DNA from 2 places in the Pseudomonas sp. EA_105y_Pfl2_R69 genome. Region 1 is predicted to be linked to the other one. Evidence: predicted binding sites of a transcription regulator. Region 1 holds the regulator's gene; the other holds the start of a gene.
What was found. Region 1 encodes LexA, which represses DNA repair genes until DNA is damaged. Its sites were predicted from a motif close to CTGTNTNNNNANACAG; they were not measured.
Positions count from the first base shown of each region.

Region 2: a site for LexA is predicted at 2,872-2,887, ahead of recN (DNA repair protein RecN). Genes of this name have one in related genera too.

Region 1 covers NZ_CAXAOO010000004.1:54,440-63,338, reverse strand. The annotation lists gene fadB (fatty acid oxidation complex subunit alpha FadB) at 1-806, shown strand, start outside; gene fadA (acetyl-CoA C-acyltransferase FadA) at 837-2,012, shown strand; gene AACY13_RS12405 (DUF1653 domain-containing protein) at 2,099-2,335, shown strand; gene topA (type I DNA topoisomerase) at 2,461-5,070, shown strand; gene AACY13_RS12395 (DUF6586 family protein) at 5,142-5,660, shown strand; gene AACY13_RS12390 (hypothetical protein) at 5,739-5,972, shown strand; gene sulA (SOS-induced cell division inhibitor SulA) at 6,085-6,558, opposite strand; gene lexA (transcriptional repressor LexA) at 6,569-7,180, opposite strand; gene AACY13_RS12375 (TetR/AcrR family transcriptional regulator) at 7,453-8,160, shown strand; gene AACY13_RS12370 (L,D-transpeptidase) at 8,256-8,780, shown strand; gene nagZ (beta-N-acetylhexosaminidase) at 8,802-8,899, shown strand, end outside.
Region 2 covers NZ_CAXAOO010000003.1:471,350-480,248, forward strand. The annotation lists gene AACY13_RS11530 (RnfH family protein) at 1-13, shown strand, start outside; gene AACY13_RS11535 (outer membrane protein assembly factor BamE) at 74-592, opposite strand; gene fur (ferric iron uptake transcriptional regulator) at 690-1,094, shown strand; gene recN (DNA repair protein RecN) at 1,174-2,847, opposite strand; gene grpE (nucleotide exchange factor GrpE) at 3,003-3,572, shown strand; gene dnaK (molecular chaperone DnaK) at 3,672-5,588, shown strand; gene dnaJ (molecular chaperone DnaJ) at 5,711-6,841, shown strand; gene dapB (4-hydroxy-tetrahydrodipicolinate reductase) at 6,913-7,716, shown strand; gene carA (glutamine-hydrolyzing carbamoyl-phosphate synthase small subunit) at 7,940-8,899, shown strand, end outside.

The DNA.
Region 1 (8,899 bases):
TTGGCATGCACTTCTTCAATCCGGTGCACATGATGCCGCTGGTTGAAGTGATTCGTGGCGAGAAGTCCAGCGAAGTGGCCGTGGCCACCACCGTTGCCTACGCCAAGAAGATGGGCAAGACCCCGGTCGTGGTCAACGACTGCCCGGGCTTCCTGGTCAACCGTGTGCTGTTTCCGTACTTCGGCGGTTTCTCCAAACTGCTCGAATTCGGCGTCGACTTCGTGCGTATCGACAAGGTCATGGAGAAGTTCGGCTGGCCGATGGGCCCGGCGTACCTGTCCGACGTGGTCGGTATCGACACCGGTCACCACGGCCGTGACGTGATGGCTGAAGGCTTCCCGGATCGCATGGCGGTTGAAGGCCGTACTGCGGTTGACGTGATGTATGAAGCCGATCGCCTGGGTCAGAAGAACGGCAAGGGCTTCTACTCGTACGAAATGGACAAGCGCGGCAAACCGAAGAAGGTCATCGACCCGCAGGCTTACGAGTTGCTCAAGTCCATCGTCACCGAGCAGCGTGAAGTGACTGATGAAGACATCATCAACTTCATGATGATTCCTCTGTGCATGGAAACCGTGCGTTGTCTGGAAGACGGCATCGTCGACACCGCTGCTGAGGCCGATATGGGCCTGATCTACGGCATCGGCTTCCCGCCGTTCCGCGGTGGTGCGCTGCGTTACATCGATACCGTCGGAGTCGCTGAGTTCGTTGCCCTGGCCGACAAATATGCCGAGCTGGGCGCGCTGTACACCCCGACTGCCAAGCTTCGCGAAATGGCCGCTAATGGCCAGAAGTTTTTCGGTTAATCGCGCAACGACTAGAGCGAGAGTGAATTTATGAGCCTGAATCCTAGAGATGCAGTCATCGTCGACTTCGGTCGTACCCCGATGGGTCGTTCCAAGGGCGGCATGCATCGCAACACCCGTGCCGAAACCATGTCGGCCAACCTGATCAGCGGCGTGCTGGCACGTAACACCAAGGTCGATCCGGCCGAAGTGGAAGACGTGATCTGGGGCTGCGTCAACCAGACCCTGGAGCAGGGCTGGAACATCGCGCGCATGGCGTCGCTGATGACCCAGATCCCGCACACAGCTGCTGGCCAGACTGTGAGCCGCCTATGCGGCTCGTCCATGAGCGCTCTGCACACTGCTGTGCAGGCGATCCAGACCGGCAACGGTGACGTGTTCGTCATCGGCGGTGTGGAGCACATGGGCCACGTTGGCATGATGCACGGCGTCGATCCAAACCCGCACCTGTCGCTGTACGCGGCCAAGGCCTCGGGCATGATGGGTCTGACTGCTGAAATGCTTGGCAAGATGCATGGCATCAGCCGTGAGCAGCAGGATGCCTTCGGTGAGCGTTCGCACCGTCTGGCGCAAAAGGCCACCGTCGAAGGCAAGTTCAAGGATGAAATCATCCCGATGCAAGGCTACGACGAGAACGGCTTCCTCAAGGTATTTGACTACGACGAAACCATTCGTCCGGAAACTACCCTGGCAAGCCTGGCTGCACTGAAGCCTGCGTTCAACCCGAAAGGCGGCACCGTGACGGCGGGTACTTCCTCGCAGATCACCGACGGCGCTTCCTGCATGATCGTCATGAGCGCCCAGCGCGCCCAGGACCTCGGCATTCAGCCAATGGCCGTGATTCGCGCCATGGCGGTGGCCGGTGTCGATCCGGCGATCATGGGTTACGGTCCGGTACCCTCGACCCAGAAAGCCCTCAAGCGTGCCGGCCTGAGCATCAATGACATCGACTTCTTCGAACTCAACGAAGCCTTCGCTGCCCAGGCCCTGCCTGTGCTGAAGGACCTGAAAGTGCTCGACAAGATGGAAGAGAAGGTCAACCTGCATGGCGGCGCTATCGCCCTGGGTCACCCGTTCGGTTGTTCCGGTGCACGTATCTCCGGTACCCTGCTCAACGTGATGAAGCAGAATGGCGGCACCTTCGGTGTGTCGACCATGTGCGTAGGTCTCGGCCAAGGCATCACCACCGTCTTCGAACGCCTGTAAGCTTTACTGGCTGTAAGAAACGGAAAAACCGGGGCCAGGTGCCCCGGTTTTTGTTTATCAGCAGAAAATCTTCAAGGAATTCACTCATGCAATTGCAGTCTGGCCTCTACCGCCACTACAAAGGCCCTGAATACCGGGTGTTTGGCGTAGCCAAACATTCCGAAACGGAGCAGTCGATGGTGGTCTATCAGGCGCTGTATGGCGAGTTTGGCCTGTGGGTGCGACCGTTGGAGATGTTCTGCGAAAGTGTCGAGGTGGACGGCGAGAAGGTTCCGCGTTTTGCTCTGATCCAGGCGGAAAACGCCGTTTTTACCAAGTCTTGAGCTGATATCGGGCCATTGCTGCCCTTGACCTCGGCTTAACCACCACTATATATAGCGGTGCCGCGCTAGCAGGCAGCAACACGCCTCCCGCATTTATTTATCGAATTTCAGGAATTTTCCAATCCATGGGCAAATCGCTGGTCATCGTGGAATCCCCGGCCAAGGCCAAGACCATCAACAAGTACTTGGGCAACGAGTACGTGGTGAAGTCGAGCATCGGCCATATCCGTGACCTGCCTACCAGTGGTTCGGCGAGCACGGCCAAGGAACCGGCCAAACGCGGCAAGGCCGCTGCCGGCGAAGTGCCGGCGCTGTCACCCAAGGAAAAGGCCAAACGCCAACTGTTTGCCCGTATGGGGGTCGATCCCGAGCACGGCTGGAAGGCCAAGTACGAGATCCTTCCGGGCAAGGAGAAGGTGGTCGAGGAGTTGCGCCGCCTGGCCAAGGATGCCGACACCATCTATCTCGCAACCGACTTGGACCGCGAGGGGGAAGCCATTGCCTGGCACCTGCGCGAATCCATCGGTGGTGACGACAGTCGTTACAAGCGCGTGGTGTTCAACGAAATTACCAAGAAGGCGATCCAGGAAGCGTTTTCCAAGCCCGGCGAGCTGGATATCAATCGGGTCAACGCCCAGCAGGCCCGGCGTTTTCTCGATCGTGTAGTGGGTTACATGGTCTCGCCGCTGCTGTGGGCCAAGATCGCCCGCGGCCTGTCGGCCGGCCGTGTGCAGTCGGTGGCGGTGAAGCTGGTGGTCGAGCGCGAGAAAGAAATTCGCGCCTTCGTCCCGGAAGAGTACTGGGAAGTGCATGCCGATCTGGGCACTGCCAAGGACGCCACGGTGCGCTTTGAAGTGGCGCGCGAGAACGGTGCGGCCTTCAAACCGCTGAACGAGGCCCAGGCCATGGCGGCCCTGGCTACGCTGAAAGCCTCCAGTTACAGCATCAGCAAGCGCGAAGACAAACCGACCAGCAGCAAGCCTTCGGCACCCTTTATCACCTCCACCCTGCAGCAGGCGGCCAGTAATCGCCTGGGCTTCGGGGTGAAGAAGACCATGATGATGGCCCAGCGTCTGTATGAGGCCGGCTACATCACCTATATGCGTACCGACTCGACCAATCTCTCGGCCGATGCCGTGACCATGGTGCGTGACTTTATCGAGGGCGAGTTCGGCAAGAAGTACCTGCCGGCCAATCCTATTGCCTATAGCAGCAAGGAAGGGGCCCAGGAAGCGCACGAAGCGATTCGTCCTTCCGACGTCAACCTCAAGCCGACCCAGCTGTCCGGCATGGAGCGTGACGCCGAGCGCCTGTACGAGCTGATCTGGCGTCAGTTCGTGGCCTGCCAGATGCCGCCGGCCGAGTACCTGTCGACCACGGTTACCGTGACAGCGGCGCAGTTCGAACTGCGCGCCAAGGGCCGCATCCTCAAGTTCGACGGTTACACCCGGGCGTTGCCGCAGTTGAGCAAGCCGGGCGATGACGATGTGTTGCCGGAAATGAACCAGGGCGAAGTGCTCGAGCTGATCAAGCTCGATCCGAGCCAGCACTTCACCAAGCCGCCGGCGCGTTATTCGGAAGCCAGCCTGGTCAAGGAGATGGAAAAGCGTGGCATCGGTCGCCCGTCGACCTATGCGGCGATTATCGGCACCATCCAGGATCGCGGTTACGTGGCGCTGCACAACCGCCGTTTCTACTCCGAGAAGATGGGCGACATCGTCACCGAACGTCTGGCCGAGAGCTTCTCCAACCTGATGGACTACGGCTTTACCGCCGGCATGGAAGAGCACCTGGACGATGTGGCCCAGGGCGAGCGCGAGTGGAAGCATGTGCTCGACGAGTTCTATGGCGACTTCAAGAAGAAGCTCGAAGTGGCCGCGGCGGGCGAGGGCGGCATGCGTGCCAACCTGCCAACCCTGACCGATATCCCTTGCCGTGATTGCGCTCGGCCGATGACCATCCGTACCGCCTCAACCGGGGTCTTCCTCGGTTGTTCCGGTTATGCCCTGCCGCCTAAAGAACGCTGCAAGGCCACGGTCAATCTGGTCCCGGGCGACGAAATTGCCGCGGACGACGAGGGCGAGTCCGAATCTCTGGTGTTGCTCGGCAAGCACCGCTGCCCGATCTGTTCGACCGCCATGGACGCCTACCTGCTGGATGAAACCCGCAAGTTGCATATCTGCGGTAATAACCCCGATTGCGCGGGTTATGAGGTGGAGCAGGGCCAGTACCGGATCAAGGGCTACGAAGGGCCGAGCCTGGAGTGCGACAAGTGCGGTAGTCAGATGCAGCTCAAGACCGGGCGTTTCGGCAAGTTCTTCGGCTGTACCAACAGCGAATGCAAGAACACCCGCAAGCTGCTGAAAAGCGGTGAGGCCGCGCCGCCGAAAATGGATCCGGTGAAGATGCCGGAGCTCAAGTGCGAGAAGGTCAACGACACCTATATCTTGCGCGACGGCGCTTCGGGGCTGTTCCTGGCTGCCAGTCAGTTTCCGAAGAATCGCGAAACCCGCGCGCCGCTGGTGCAGGAGCTGATCCCGCACAAGGATGAGATCGATCCCAAGTACCACTTCCTCTGCGATGCGCCGAAGAAAGATCCGCAAGGCCGCGCCGCAGTGATTCGCTACAGCCGCAAGACCAAGGAGCAGTACGTGCAGACCGAGGTCGATGGCAAGCCCACCGGTTGGCGTGCTTTCTACGATGGCGGCAAGTGGAAGGTGGAAGACAAGAGCTGATCTGACTAAGTGCGCGCCCGTGAGCTGCGGGCGCGCGTATGCTTAATCGATCCGTTGTGGAGGATGCCGCCATGGCCCATGAACTCTATACCCGTACCAATCAGAAAATCTTCTACGCCGGCCTTGCGCTCGAATCCTGGCGCAAGGCCGAGTTGGGTCAGAGTGTCAATGCCTTGGCCCTGATTCAGGCTGAGCGCGAGGCTGCGCTGTTTCATCTGTATGGAGCCTTGCTAGGCCTGTGTCATGAGATCGCCGGCTATTACCGTTTGCCGGATAGCGCGGCAGCGCAAGCCGAGCGCTTTCTCACCGAAGAGGTGTTGCAGGCGGCACCGAGTCAGGAGCTGGGCGAACTGGTCGAGCTGGCGCGGGCAGCGGACAGCTGGGTCGCGCAGTTGCTCAAAGCCTATGCCGAGCTGTTTCAGCCACCGCAGGCCGGCAAGAAGGCCAAGGTCGATCCCGCCACCCCACTGATCACGGCGGTCAGCCTGGATGAGGATGCGGCACCTCTGGCACGGGAAACCCTCGAGGCCTGGCGTCAGCAGCTGAAGGCTTTGGCGCAGCGCTTTCGGCATACCCTGAGCGAGTGGTAACCGGCTGATTGGACCGGCGGACTAGGGCGAGCCCGGGTCGGCTGTTACAATAGCGGCCTTTCGTGGAGAGCCAAGCCAATGCCTACATCATTCCTGGAAATTGTCGAGCTGCCCGACGGACGCATTGCCCTGCGTCGTGCAGAGGATGAAGAGTCGTTGGTGGTGCTGGATTTTTCCGACGGTGCCAAGGCGTTCCTGCAAGGCCAGCATGTCGAGGTGGCCAAGGCCATGCTCAATGTCGGTGTGCAGATGGCCGGCCGTCTGGCGGAAAACAACTTTCAGCATGAAGAGGGGCCGCGGGTTCTGCATTGATTGCAGAATTCTTCCGGGCTCCGAGCCAGCACGCGCTGTTCGCGTTAGATAATTCCCGCATCCGCTTGCTGCTGGCTGACACGCACAGTCCCTGTGCCTTATCTCTGGTCAATCATCCCAGGCTGATATTCAGGCTTTGCGCCTTGCCCTGACGTGCGGCCTGCTCAAGCCGTTGCCGCGCCTGGCGTTCGAGCGGGTGCAGCCAGCTGACCACGGTGTGGCTGCGGCCCAGTTTCAGAGCCTGTTGCGCCAGTTCCAGCGCGCTTTGTTTGCCACTTGGGTGGAGCAGCAGAATACGTTCGCGGTTCAGGCCCGCCTCGCGCAGCCAGGTTTGGGTGAGGCTCGAGGGCGGGGCGATCAGGGTCAGCCAGCGTTCGTCGTGGTTTTCGCTGAGCTCACGCAAGATCGGCGCGAGAAGGTTCAGGCAGTGCCCGGCTGCACCACGCAGCGACAGTTCACTGAACGCCTCTGTCTCATCCTGCCAGGGCAGTTCGGTGCCATCGGCAAGCAGTGGGTTCACCGTTGATGCCAGAAACGCATCGAACAGGGGCAGCTGTGTGTGGTCCAGGGATTGTGGGAACTGCATAGATCCTCCACTAGCGGCGGATAACGCCGACGCTCAAGCCTTCAATAATCAGATCCTGTTCTTCCAGGTTCACTTCGATCGGGGCGAATTCGGGGTTCTCGGCCATCAGCCAGACCTTGTTGCCTTCACGTTTGAAGCGCTTGACCGTGACTTCGTCGTCGAGACGCGCCACCACCACCTGACCGTTGCGGGCTTCGCGGGTGGTGTGCACGGCCAGCAGGTCGCCATCGAAGATGCCGATGTCCTTCATGCTCATGCCTCTAACGCGCAGCAGGTAATCCGCCCTGGGGTGAAAGAACTCCGGGTTGATTCGGCAGGACTCTTCAACATGCTGTTGAGCGAGGATGGGGGCCCCCGCAGCAACCCGGCCAATCACCGGCAGGCCTTCTTCTTCCTCGGCGTTGGGTTCGAAGCCGGGAATACGGATGCCCCGCGAAGCCCCGGGGGTCATTTCGATGGCCCCTTTGCGGGCCAGGGCCTTGAGGTGCTCTTCGGCCGCGTTGGGTGATTTGAAACCCAGTTTCAAGGCGATTTCTGCACGGGTTGGCGGGTAGCCATTGTCTTCCAGGCATTGTTTGATAAAGGCGAGAATTTCAGCTTGGCGCGGCGTCAGTTTGAGCATGGCTGTCTCTGTTTTTTTGTACAGTGACTGGGATTATATACAGTGATCTGGCGTTGGCAATCATTCTGTGCCGATCTCTACTGAGTAAAGCGCCATTGAGCTTGTATAGTGAGGCGCTGTTACCTGGCCGATCTGGCGTTCGTCTAGCCAGTGTCGGTACAGTTTTGCTCGGCACACGTGACTGCTCAGCCACAAGATGGTTTGCCCGACTTGACAAGGCGGGCGGCTGAAACGTATGTTTCAAACAAGTGTTTGTTCAGATGAAAAGAGTCATGGCCCAGTCGGAAACCGTTGAACGCATTCTCGATGCAGCAGAGCAGTTGTTTGCGGAGAAAGGTTTCGCCGAAACTTCGCTGCGCCTGATCACCAGCAAGGCCGGGGTCAACCTGGCGGCGGTGAATTACCACTTCGGCTCGAAGAAGGCCCTGATCCAGGCGGTCTTCTCACGCTTTCTCGGTCCCTTCTGCTTAAGCCTCGAGCGTGAGCTGGATCGCCGCCAGGCCAAGCCGGAAAGCAAGATTCCGTTGGAAGAACTGCTTGAGTTGCTGGTTGAGCTGGCCTTGGCGGTCAAGCCGCGCAGCGGCAACGACCTGTCGATATTTATGCGCCTGTTGGGGCTGGCTTTCAGCCAGAGCCAGGGCCATCTGCGCAAGTACCTGGAAGAGGTGTACGGCAAGGTATTCCGTCGCTATATGCTCCTGGTGCACGAAGCCGCTCCACGGATTCCGCCGCTGGAGCTGTTCTGGCGGGTGCATTTCATGCTGGGGGCTGCGGCGTTCAGCATGTCCGGGATCAAGGCGTTGCGGGCCATGGCGGAAACCGATTTCGGGGTCAATACCTCGATCGAGCAGGTCATGCGCCTGATGGTGCCTTTCCTGGCGGCCGGTATGCGTTCGGAAACCGGGCTGAGCGACGAAGCCCTGGCCAGTGCCCAGCTCAAGCCGCGGACCAAAACGGCAGCCGCTTCCGGCAAAGTCTGAAGGGGCCTGGTGGGCCTGGCGGGCGATCCGCCAGGGGCTGTGGGGCAGCGACGCGGCTTGTGTTGATGCTGCGTCAGCCCCTAAGCTAGCCGCCCATGGCAACTCTCGATTTTCTGCATATCTCCCTGGCCGATCAGTGCCTGTACGGCTTTGCCGACGGGCAGCTGTTGTTGCGCCTGAAGGTTTCCACCGCGCTCAATGGTCCGGGCGAGCGCAATGGCTCCGGCTGCACGCCGCGCGGCCTGCATCAGGTGCGGGCGAAGATCGGCGAGGGCTTGCCGTTGGGGGCCGTGCTGCGTGGGCGGCGTTGGACCGGCGAGGTCTGGTCGGCAGACTTGCACGGGCAGTTTCCCGGACGCGACTGGATTCTCAGTCGTATCCTCTGGCTCAGTGGCTGCGAGCCTGGGCGTAATCGGCTGGGCGAGGTCGATACCTTTCGCCGTTATATTTACCTGCACGGCACACCGGATACCGAGCCCATGGGGGTGCCGCGTTCCCATGGTTGCGTGCGCCTGCGCAATAGCGACCTGCTGGTATTGTTTTCCCAGGTGCCGGTGCATTGTGCCGTGCGCATCGACGAGGCCCCGTGCCCGCAGTGGGCGGCTGCGCCTCTTATTTAAGGATGGGTTGTGAGTTCAAGCATGCAAGGTTCACTGATGCTGGATATCGCCGGCACCTGGCTGACGGCCGAGGATCGACAGATCCTCCGTCAGCCCGAAGTCGGCGGTCTGATTCTGTT
Region 2 (8,899 bases), on a different contig from region 1:
CGAAGAGGGGTAGCGAGCGTTTTGCCGCGCACAAAAAAGCCCGGACGTGTCCGGGCTTTTTTCTGTGTTGGCGTTACTGCGGGCTGGTTTCCAGCGGTTCCGGGGTCGGTACCGGGACGCTTTGCACGCTGTCGACTTCGCGCTGGATCTGTTCCAGCAGCGAGCCGGGGGCTGGCTTGTCTTCGACTGTCGGACGCGGCGTGGCGGGTGCTGTGGTCACGCCGCTGTCTTCGCCGAGGATGGCCTGATCGCGGCTGACGCCTGGCATAAAGTCGCCGGATAGGCCTACCAGTTGATCGTCGGCGCTGAAATTGACGCTGATGCGCTCCTGCAGGCGCTGTCCACCGCCGGGCTGGATGCTGTACAGATAGTCCCAGCGATTGGTGTGGAAGGTGTCGGTCAGCAGCGGGTTACCCATGATAAACCGCACTTGCCGGCGGGTCATTCCTGGGCGCAACTGGTCTATCATGTCTTGCGTAACGACATTGCCCTGTTGGATGTCGATTTTATAAACCCCGGGGAATGAACAACCGGCGAGTGCGAATAGCCCTGTAAGGGTAAGGCTGGTCAGCAGGAGCTTGGTTTTTTGCATCGGTGGGCGACTTCCACTATCTTGGCTGGGCAATATAAACCCGGATCATACCCGCAATAAAGGAAGCTGCGAAGCCGCTTCCGTGAGAAAGCAGACCATGGTTGAAAATAGCGAACTACGCAAGGCTGGCCTGAAAGTGACCCTGCCGCGGGTCAAGATTCTGCAAATGCTTGACTCCGCCGGTCAGCGTCACATGAGTGCAGAGGATGTCTACAAGGCACTGATGGAGGCGGGCGATGATGTGGGGTTGGCCACCGTCTATCGCGTGTTGACCCAGTTCGAGGCCGCAGGTCTGGTGGTGCGACACAACTTTGACGGCGGTCACGCCGTGTTCGAATTGGCCGACGGTGGTCATCACGATCATATGGTCTGTGTCGATTCGGGTGAGGTGATCGAGTTCTTCGATGTCGAGATCGAAAAACGTCAGAAAGAGATCGTCAAAGAGCACGGCTTCGAGCTGGTCGATCACAATCTGGTGCTCTATGTGCGCAAGAAAACCTGATTGATGTAGGCATAACATCGATGCCGGTATGACAAAGGCGACCCAAGGGTCGCCTTTGTGCTTTCTGTGGTCTGCTCGATCAGACCTGGACGCTGCCGACCATCTGTCGGGCGTGGGCCAGGGATTCTTCGGTCAGGTCGACGCCGCCGAGCATGCGGGCGATTTCCTCGACCCGCTGCGTGGGGCTCAGCTTGCTCACGGCGGTGCGGGTGGCATCGCTGTCGCGCACCTTGTGTACGAACAGGTGCTGGTGACCTTGCGCCGCCACCTGTGGCAGGTGGGTGACGGTCAGCACCTGGCCGCGTTCGCCGAGGCGGCGCAGCAGCTGCCCGACCACTTCGGCGGTGGGGCCGCCGATGCCGACGTCGACTTCGTCGAAGACCAGGGTCGGTACCCGTGAGGTTTGTGCGGTGATCACCTGGATTGCCAGGCTGATGCGTGACAGTTCGCCGCCCGAGGCGACCTTGGCCAGGGCTTTCAGTGGTTGCCCGGGGTTGGCGCTGACCAGAAACTCCAGTTGCTCCAGGCCGTTGGGGTGCGGCTCGCTGTTGGGATTGGCACTAAGCTTGATGCTGAAGCGCCCGCCGGGCATGCCCAGGTTCTGCATTTCCAGTTCCACCGCCGCGGCCAGTGCGCTGGCGGCCTTATGCCGCAGTTCACTTAGCTCCGTGGCCTTTTCCTGGTAATGGCGTTCGAAGGCACCGAGTTCTTCGCCCAGGCGTTCGGCGGCCTGATCGTCGGCATTGAGCCCTTCCAGTTCTTCGAATAGCTGCTGTTGCATGGCGATCAGCTCGCCGGGATGGATGCGGTGCTTGCGTGCCAGGGTGTAGATGGCGTCCAGGCGCTCTTCCATCTGCTGCAGGCGCTCGGGATCGGCGTCAAAGTGGTCGAGAAAGCGGTTCAGCTCGCCGACCGCTTCCTCGACCTGGATCTGCGCGCTGGCCAGCAGGTTGGTGGCTTCGCTCAGGGCACCGGGCTGGCCCTGGAAGGCACCGAGGCGGTTGAGGCTGCCGGTCAGGGCTGAGAGTACGTTGCCGGCGTCGTTCTCGCTGCACTGCTCGATCACCAGGCGGCAGGCGCTGAGCAGGCTTTCGGCGTTGGTCAGGTTCTTGTGCTCCTGCTCCAGTTGTTCCAGCTCGCTCTCGCCCAGGGCCAAATTGTCGAGCTCTTCGAGCTGGTAGCTGAGCAGTTGGTGACGGGCGCGCTGTTCGTCGCCGATGCTGGAGATGCGCTGCAGTTCGCTTTTGGTCTGTTTCCAGCGCTGTGCGGCGAGCTGCACCTGGCGCGCCAGTTCCTGGCTGCCGGCATATTCGTCGAGCAGGCGGCGGTGGGTGTCGGCCTTGAGCAGCGACTGGTGTTCGTGCTGGCTGTGGATATCGATCAGTCGCTCGCCCAGGGCCTTGAGGTCGCCTTGAGGGCAGGGCGCGCCATTGATGTAACCGCGGGAGCGGCCTTCGGCGGTGATCACCCGGCGGAGGATGCACGGCCCATCGTTGTCCAGGTCGCGCTCGGCCAGCCAGGCACGCGCTTCCGGGATGTCGTCTAGGTCGAAGCTGGCGAGAATATCCGCCTTGTCCGCCCCCGGGCGCACCACGCCGCTGTCCGCGCGGTCGCCCAGGCACAGGCCGAGGGCGTCGAGCATGATCGACTTGCCAGCCCCGGTTTCGCCGCTGATCACGCTCATGCCGGCGTCCAGTTCCAGGTCGAGGTGTTCAACAATGGCGTAGTTGTGTACGGACAGGTGCACCAGCATGGCGAGGGCCTCCCAAGTTCATGTCTGGTTATTTATACAGTGTTTTTTTGTGGGCTGACAATCCGTCTGCTGTCCTTGAAACCACATTTTTTGGCCCCATATAGCGGTCAGGCACGTGAGTTGAGGCTCGCGTCGGATTTTAAGAGGAGAGACGCATGGCTGACGAACAGACCCTGGATACGCAGAACCCCGATGTACAGACAGCTGCCGAAGCGGCTGCGGGCGATGACCTGGTTGCCCGCGTGCAAGCGCTGGAAGAGCAACTGGCCACTGCGCAGGATCAGTCGCTGCGCATGGCTGCCGATCTGCAGAATGTGCGCCGCCGCGCCGAGCAGGATGTGGAGAAGGCGCACAAATTCGCCCTGGAGAAATTCGCCAACGACCTGCTGCCGGTGATCGATAGCCTGGAGCGCGGTCTCGAGCTGTCCAGCCCGGACGACGAGGCGATCAAGGCCGTGCGCGAAGGCATGGAGCTGACCCTCAAGCTGTTCGGCGATACCCTCAAGCGCCATCAGCTGGAGGCGCTCGACCCCGAGGGCGAGCCCTTCAATCCGGAGCACCACCAGGCCATGGCGATGCAGGAGAGCGCCAGCGTCGAGCCCAATAGCGTGCTCAAGGTGTTCCAGAAGGGCTATCTGCTCAACGGTCGCCTGCTGCGCCCCGCCATGGTGGTGGTCAGCAAGGTACCGGCGGACGCGCCGCCATCAATCGATGAGCAGGCTTGAAATTCGGCGAATAGCCCCCATTAAACAGTCAAGCGTTTTAGTGCTACCGCGGCTGACAACGATCGGCGGCGGGATTATCAAAGTTTCGGGAGAGTGAAGATGGGCAAAATTATCGGTATCGACCTGGGGACCACCAACTCCTGTGTCTCCATTCTGGAAAACGGTAACGTCAAGGTTATCGAGAACGCCGAAGGCGCTCGTACTACGCCGTCGATCATCGCCTATGCAGGCGACGGCGAGATTCTCGTCGGCCAGTCGGCCAAGCGTCAGGCGGTGACCAATCCGCACAACACCCTGTACGCGGTGAAACGTCTGATCGGTCGTCGTTTCGAAGAGGATGTCGTGCAGAAAGACATCCAGATGGTGCCTTACAAGATCGTCAAGGCCGACAACGGCGACGCCTGGGTCGAAGTCAACGGTCAGAAGATGGCACCGCCGCAGATCTCCGCTGAGATTCTGAAGAAAATGAAGAAGACCGCCGAAGACTACCTCGGCGAGGCGGTCACCGAAGCGGTTATTACAGTTCCTGCCTACTTCAACGACAGCCAGCGTCAGGCCACCAAAGACGCCGGTCGCATCGCCGGTCTGGACGTCAAGCGCATCATCAACGAGCCGACCGCAGCCGCTCTGGCCTACGGTATGGACAAGGCCAAGGGCGACCACACCGTGATCGTCTATGACCTGGGTGGCGGTACCTTCGACGTTTCCGTGATCGAAATCGCCGAAGTCGATGGCGAGCACCAGTTCGAAGTGTTGGCCACCAACGGTGACACCTTCCTCGGTGGTGAAGACTTCGATATCCGTCTGATCGACTACCTGGTCGACGAATTCAAGAAAGAAAGCGGGATGAACCTCAAGGGCGATCCGCTGGCCATGCAGCGTCTGAAAGAAGCCGCTGAGAAAGCCAAGATCGAGCTGTCCTCGAGCCAGTCGACCGACGTCAACCTGCCGTATATCACCGCGGATGCCAGCGGTCCCAAGCACCTCAACGTGAAGATTTCCCGCGCCAAGCTGGAATCGCTGGTCGAAGACCTGGTGCAGCGCACCATCGAGCCGTGCCGCATCGCCCTGAAAGACGCCGGTATCGATGTCGGCAAGATCAACGATGTGATCCTGGTCGGCGGTCAGACCCGCATGCCGCTGGTGCAGAAGCTGGTAACCGACTTCTTCGGTAAGGAAGCGCGCAAGGACGTCAACCCGGACGAAGCCGTGGCCATGGGTGCAGCCATCCAGGGTGCGGTACTGGCCGGCGACGTCAAGGACGTGCTGCTGCTCGACGTATCGCCGCTGACCCTGGGTATCGAAACCATGGGCGGGGTGATGACCGCGCTGATCGAGAAGAACACCACCATCCCGACCAAGAAGTCCCAGGTGTTCTCCACTGCCGACGACAATCAGGGTGCGGTGACCATTCACGTGCTGCAGGGCGAGCGCAAGCAAGCCGCGCAGAACAAGTCCCTGGGCAAGTTCGACCTGGCCGAGATTCCGCCGGCACCGCGCGGCGTGCCGCAGATCGAAGTGACCTTCGACATCGACGCCAACGGCATCCTGCATGTCGGCGCGAAAGACAAGGCCACCGGCAAGACTCAGTCCATCGTGATCAAGGCCAACTCTGGCCTGTCCGAGGAAGAAATCCAGCAGATGGTGCGTGATGCCGAGGTCAACGCCGAGGAAGATCGCAAGTTCGAAGAGCTGGCCACTGCGCGTAACCAGGGCGATCAGCTGGTGCATGCCACCCGCAAGATGATCACCGAGGCGGGCGACAAGGCCACTGCCGATGAGAAGGCCGCCATCGAAACCGCTTTGAGCGCGCTGGAAGTGGCGATCAAGGGTGACGACAAGGCGGATATCGACGCCAAGATGAATGCCCTGTCCGAGGCCACCGCCCCGCTGGCGCAGAAGATGTACGCCGAGCAGCCGCAGCCGGGCGCACAGGCCCAGGACGGCGAAGAGGCCAAGGACGCAGCGGACGACGTAGTCGACGCCGAGTTCGAAGAGGTCAAGGAAAACAAGTAAGCGCGAGCTTATGCCGCTCTGGCCGGGCGTGACGCGAGTCGCGTCCGGCATGTTTCGCCGCGCGGGAGCTTGCTCCCGCGTTGGCGTGTCTGGAGCAGACGATTTGAAGGTATTGAAGACTTATGGCTAAACGTGACTATTACGAGGTGCTCGGTGTCGAGCGCGGTGCCAGCGAAGCGGAGCTGAAAAAGGCCTACCGTCGCCTGGCCATGAAGCATCACCCGGACCGTAATCCCGACGATAAAGACTCGGAAGAGAAGTTCAAGGAGGCCAACGAGGCCTACGAAGTTCTCTCCGATGCCGGCAAGCGCTCGGCTTACGATCAGTACGGTCATGCCGGGGTCGATCCGCAGATGGGTGGCGGCGGTGCCGGTTTTGGCGGTGCCAATTTCTCCGATATCTTCGGCGACGTATTCAGCGATTTCTTCGGCGGTGCCGGCGGTCGTGGCGGTCAGCGGGGCGGCGCGCAGCGCGGCAGTGACCTGCGCTACACCCTGGAGCTGGATCTGGAAGAAGCGGTGCGTGGCACCACGGTGACCATTCGCGTGCCGACCCTGGTGGGTTGCAAGACCTGCGACGGTTCGGGGGCGAAGAAGGGCACCAGTCCGGTGACCTGTACCACCTGTGGCGGTATTGGTCAGGTGCGCATGCAGCAGGGCTTCTTCTCGGTGCAGCAGACCTGTCCGCGCTGCCACGGCAGTGGCCGGATGATCACCGATCCCTGTGGCTCCTGTCATGGTCATGGTCGGGTGGAAGAGCACAAGACCCTGTCGGTGAAGGTGCCTGCGGGCGTCGATAGCGGCGACCGCATTCGTCTGTCCGGCGAAGGCGAGGCCGGGGCCATGGGTGGTCCGGCGGGCGACCTGTATGTGGTGGTCAATGTGCGCGAGCACGCGATCTTCCAGCGTGACGGCAAACATCTGTACTGCGAGGTGCCGATCAGCTTCGCCGACGCGGCCCTGGGCGGCGAGCTGGAAGTGCCGACCCTGGATGGTCGGGTCAAGTTGAAGATTCCGGAAGGCACCCAGACCGGCAAGATGTTCCGCCTGCGTGGCAAGGGTGTGGCCCCGGTGCGCGGCGGCGGTGCCGGCGACCTGATGTGCAAGGTGGTGGTGGAAACCCCGGTGCATCTGGACAAGCGTCAGCGTGAGCTGCTGGACGAGTTCCGCATGTCCCTGGAGGGCGACAGTTCGCACTCGCCGAAGGCCAATGGCTGGTTCGAGGGCGTAAAGCGCTTCTTTGGCGACCTGTAAATTTCGCTGACAGGCTGTGCGGTCGCTGGACGGCGGCTGCAACCTGTCGCGACAGCTTGGAGCTGATAGCTATGCAACGTATCGCAGTAATGGGCGCCGCCGGGCGCATGGGCAAGACCCTGATCGAAGCGGTGCAGCAGGCCGAGGATGCGCAACTGAGCGCGGCCATCGATCGTGCCGATAGCAGCCTGGTCGGTGCCGACGTCGGTGAGCTGATCGCCCAGGGCAAGATTGGCGTCGCCCTGGTGGGCGATCTGCAGGCGGTATTGGATCGTTTCGATGTGCTGATCGACTTCACTCATCCGTCGGTCACCCTGAAAAATCTGGAAATCTGTCGCCAGGCCGGCAAGGCCATGATCATCGGCACCACCGGCTTTTCCCCGCAGGAGAAGCAGTTGCTGAATGATGCCGGCAAGCAGATTCCGATCGTGTTTGCCGCCAACTTCAGCGTCGGCGTCAATCTGTGCCTGAAGTTGCTGGATACCGCGGCGCGGGTGCTGGGCGACGAGGTGGATATCGAGATCATCGAGGCCCATCACCGGCACAAGGTCGATGCGCCGTCCGGCACTGCGCTGCGCATGGGCGAGGTGGTCGCCAATGCCCTGGGGCGCGACCTGCAGAAAGTCGCGGTCTACGGGCGTGAGGGTCAGACCGGTGCGCGGGAGCGCGAGACCATAGGGTTCGCCACCGTGCGTGCCGGCGATGTGGTGGGTGATCACACCGTACTGTTCGCCGCCGAGGGCGAGCGGGTGGAAATCACCCACAAGGCTTCGAGCCGCATGACCTTCGCCAAGGGCGCGGTGCGCGCGGCGCTGTGGCTGCAGGGGCGACAGCCTGGTCTGTACGACATGCAGGATGTGCTGGGTCTCACTTGACTGGGGTTCAATTAAGCGGCCTGTCAGGCGTCGGATGCCTTTTTGCGAGTTGCTCGCATCTTGCGGTGGACCAAAAAGGCATTTTTCTGTAAGCTTCCCGCTTTAGTGTGTCCACTAAAGTTGCGCAGAATGAATCAGATAAAAAAGCGGGGTGACGGTTGATACGTCATCCCGCTTTTTTACAATCTGCGTTTGCTTCACGTTTCGATCTTCGGAGGTTTTCTTGAGTAAGCCAGCCCTTAAACCTGCCATCCTGGCTCTAGCAGATGGCAGCATTTTTCGCGGCGAGGCCATCGGTGCCGATGGCCAGACTATTGGAGAGGTGGTTTTCAACACCGCCATGACCGGCTATCAGGAAATCCTTACCGATCCTTCCTATGCCCAGCAGATCGTCACCCTGACCTACCCGCACATCGGCAATACCGGCACCACGCCGGAAGACGCCGAGTCCAATCGGGTCTGGGCCGCCGGCCTGATCATTCGTGACCTGCCGCTGACCTCCAGTAACTGGCGCAACAAGCAGCCGCTGGATGAATACCTGAAGGAAAACGGCACGGTCGCCATCGCCGGCATCGATACCCGTCGCCTGACCCGGATCCTGCGCGAAAAGGGTTCGCAGAACGGCTGCATCCTGGTCGGCGATGACGCCACCGAAGAGAAGGCCCTGGACCTGGCGCGCAGCTTCCCCGGCCTCAAGGGCATGGACCTGGCCAAAGTGGTCAGCTGCACCGAGCGCTACGAGTGGCGCTCCAGTGTGTGGAATCTGAAAGACGACAGCCACCCGGAAATTCCGGCCAGCGAGTTGCCGTACCACGTGGTCGCCTACGACTACGGGGTCAAGCTGAACATCCTGCGCATGCTGGTCGAGCGCGGTTGCCGGGTGACCGTGGTGCCGGCGCAGACGCCTGCTGCCGAGGTGCTGGCGCTGAATCCCGATGGCGTGTTCCTGTCCAACGGCCCGGGTGATCCCGAGCCATGCGACTACGCGATCCAGGCGATCAAGGATGTGCTGGAAACCGATATCCCGGTCTTCGGCATCTGCCTCGGTCACCAGTTGCTGGCCCTGGCCTCCGGTGCCAAGACCCTGAAAATGGGCCACGGCCACCACGGTGCCAACCACCCGGTGCAGGACCTGGACACAGGCGTAGTGATGATCACCAGCCAGAACCACGGTTTCGCCGTG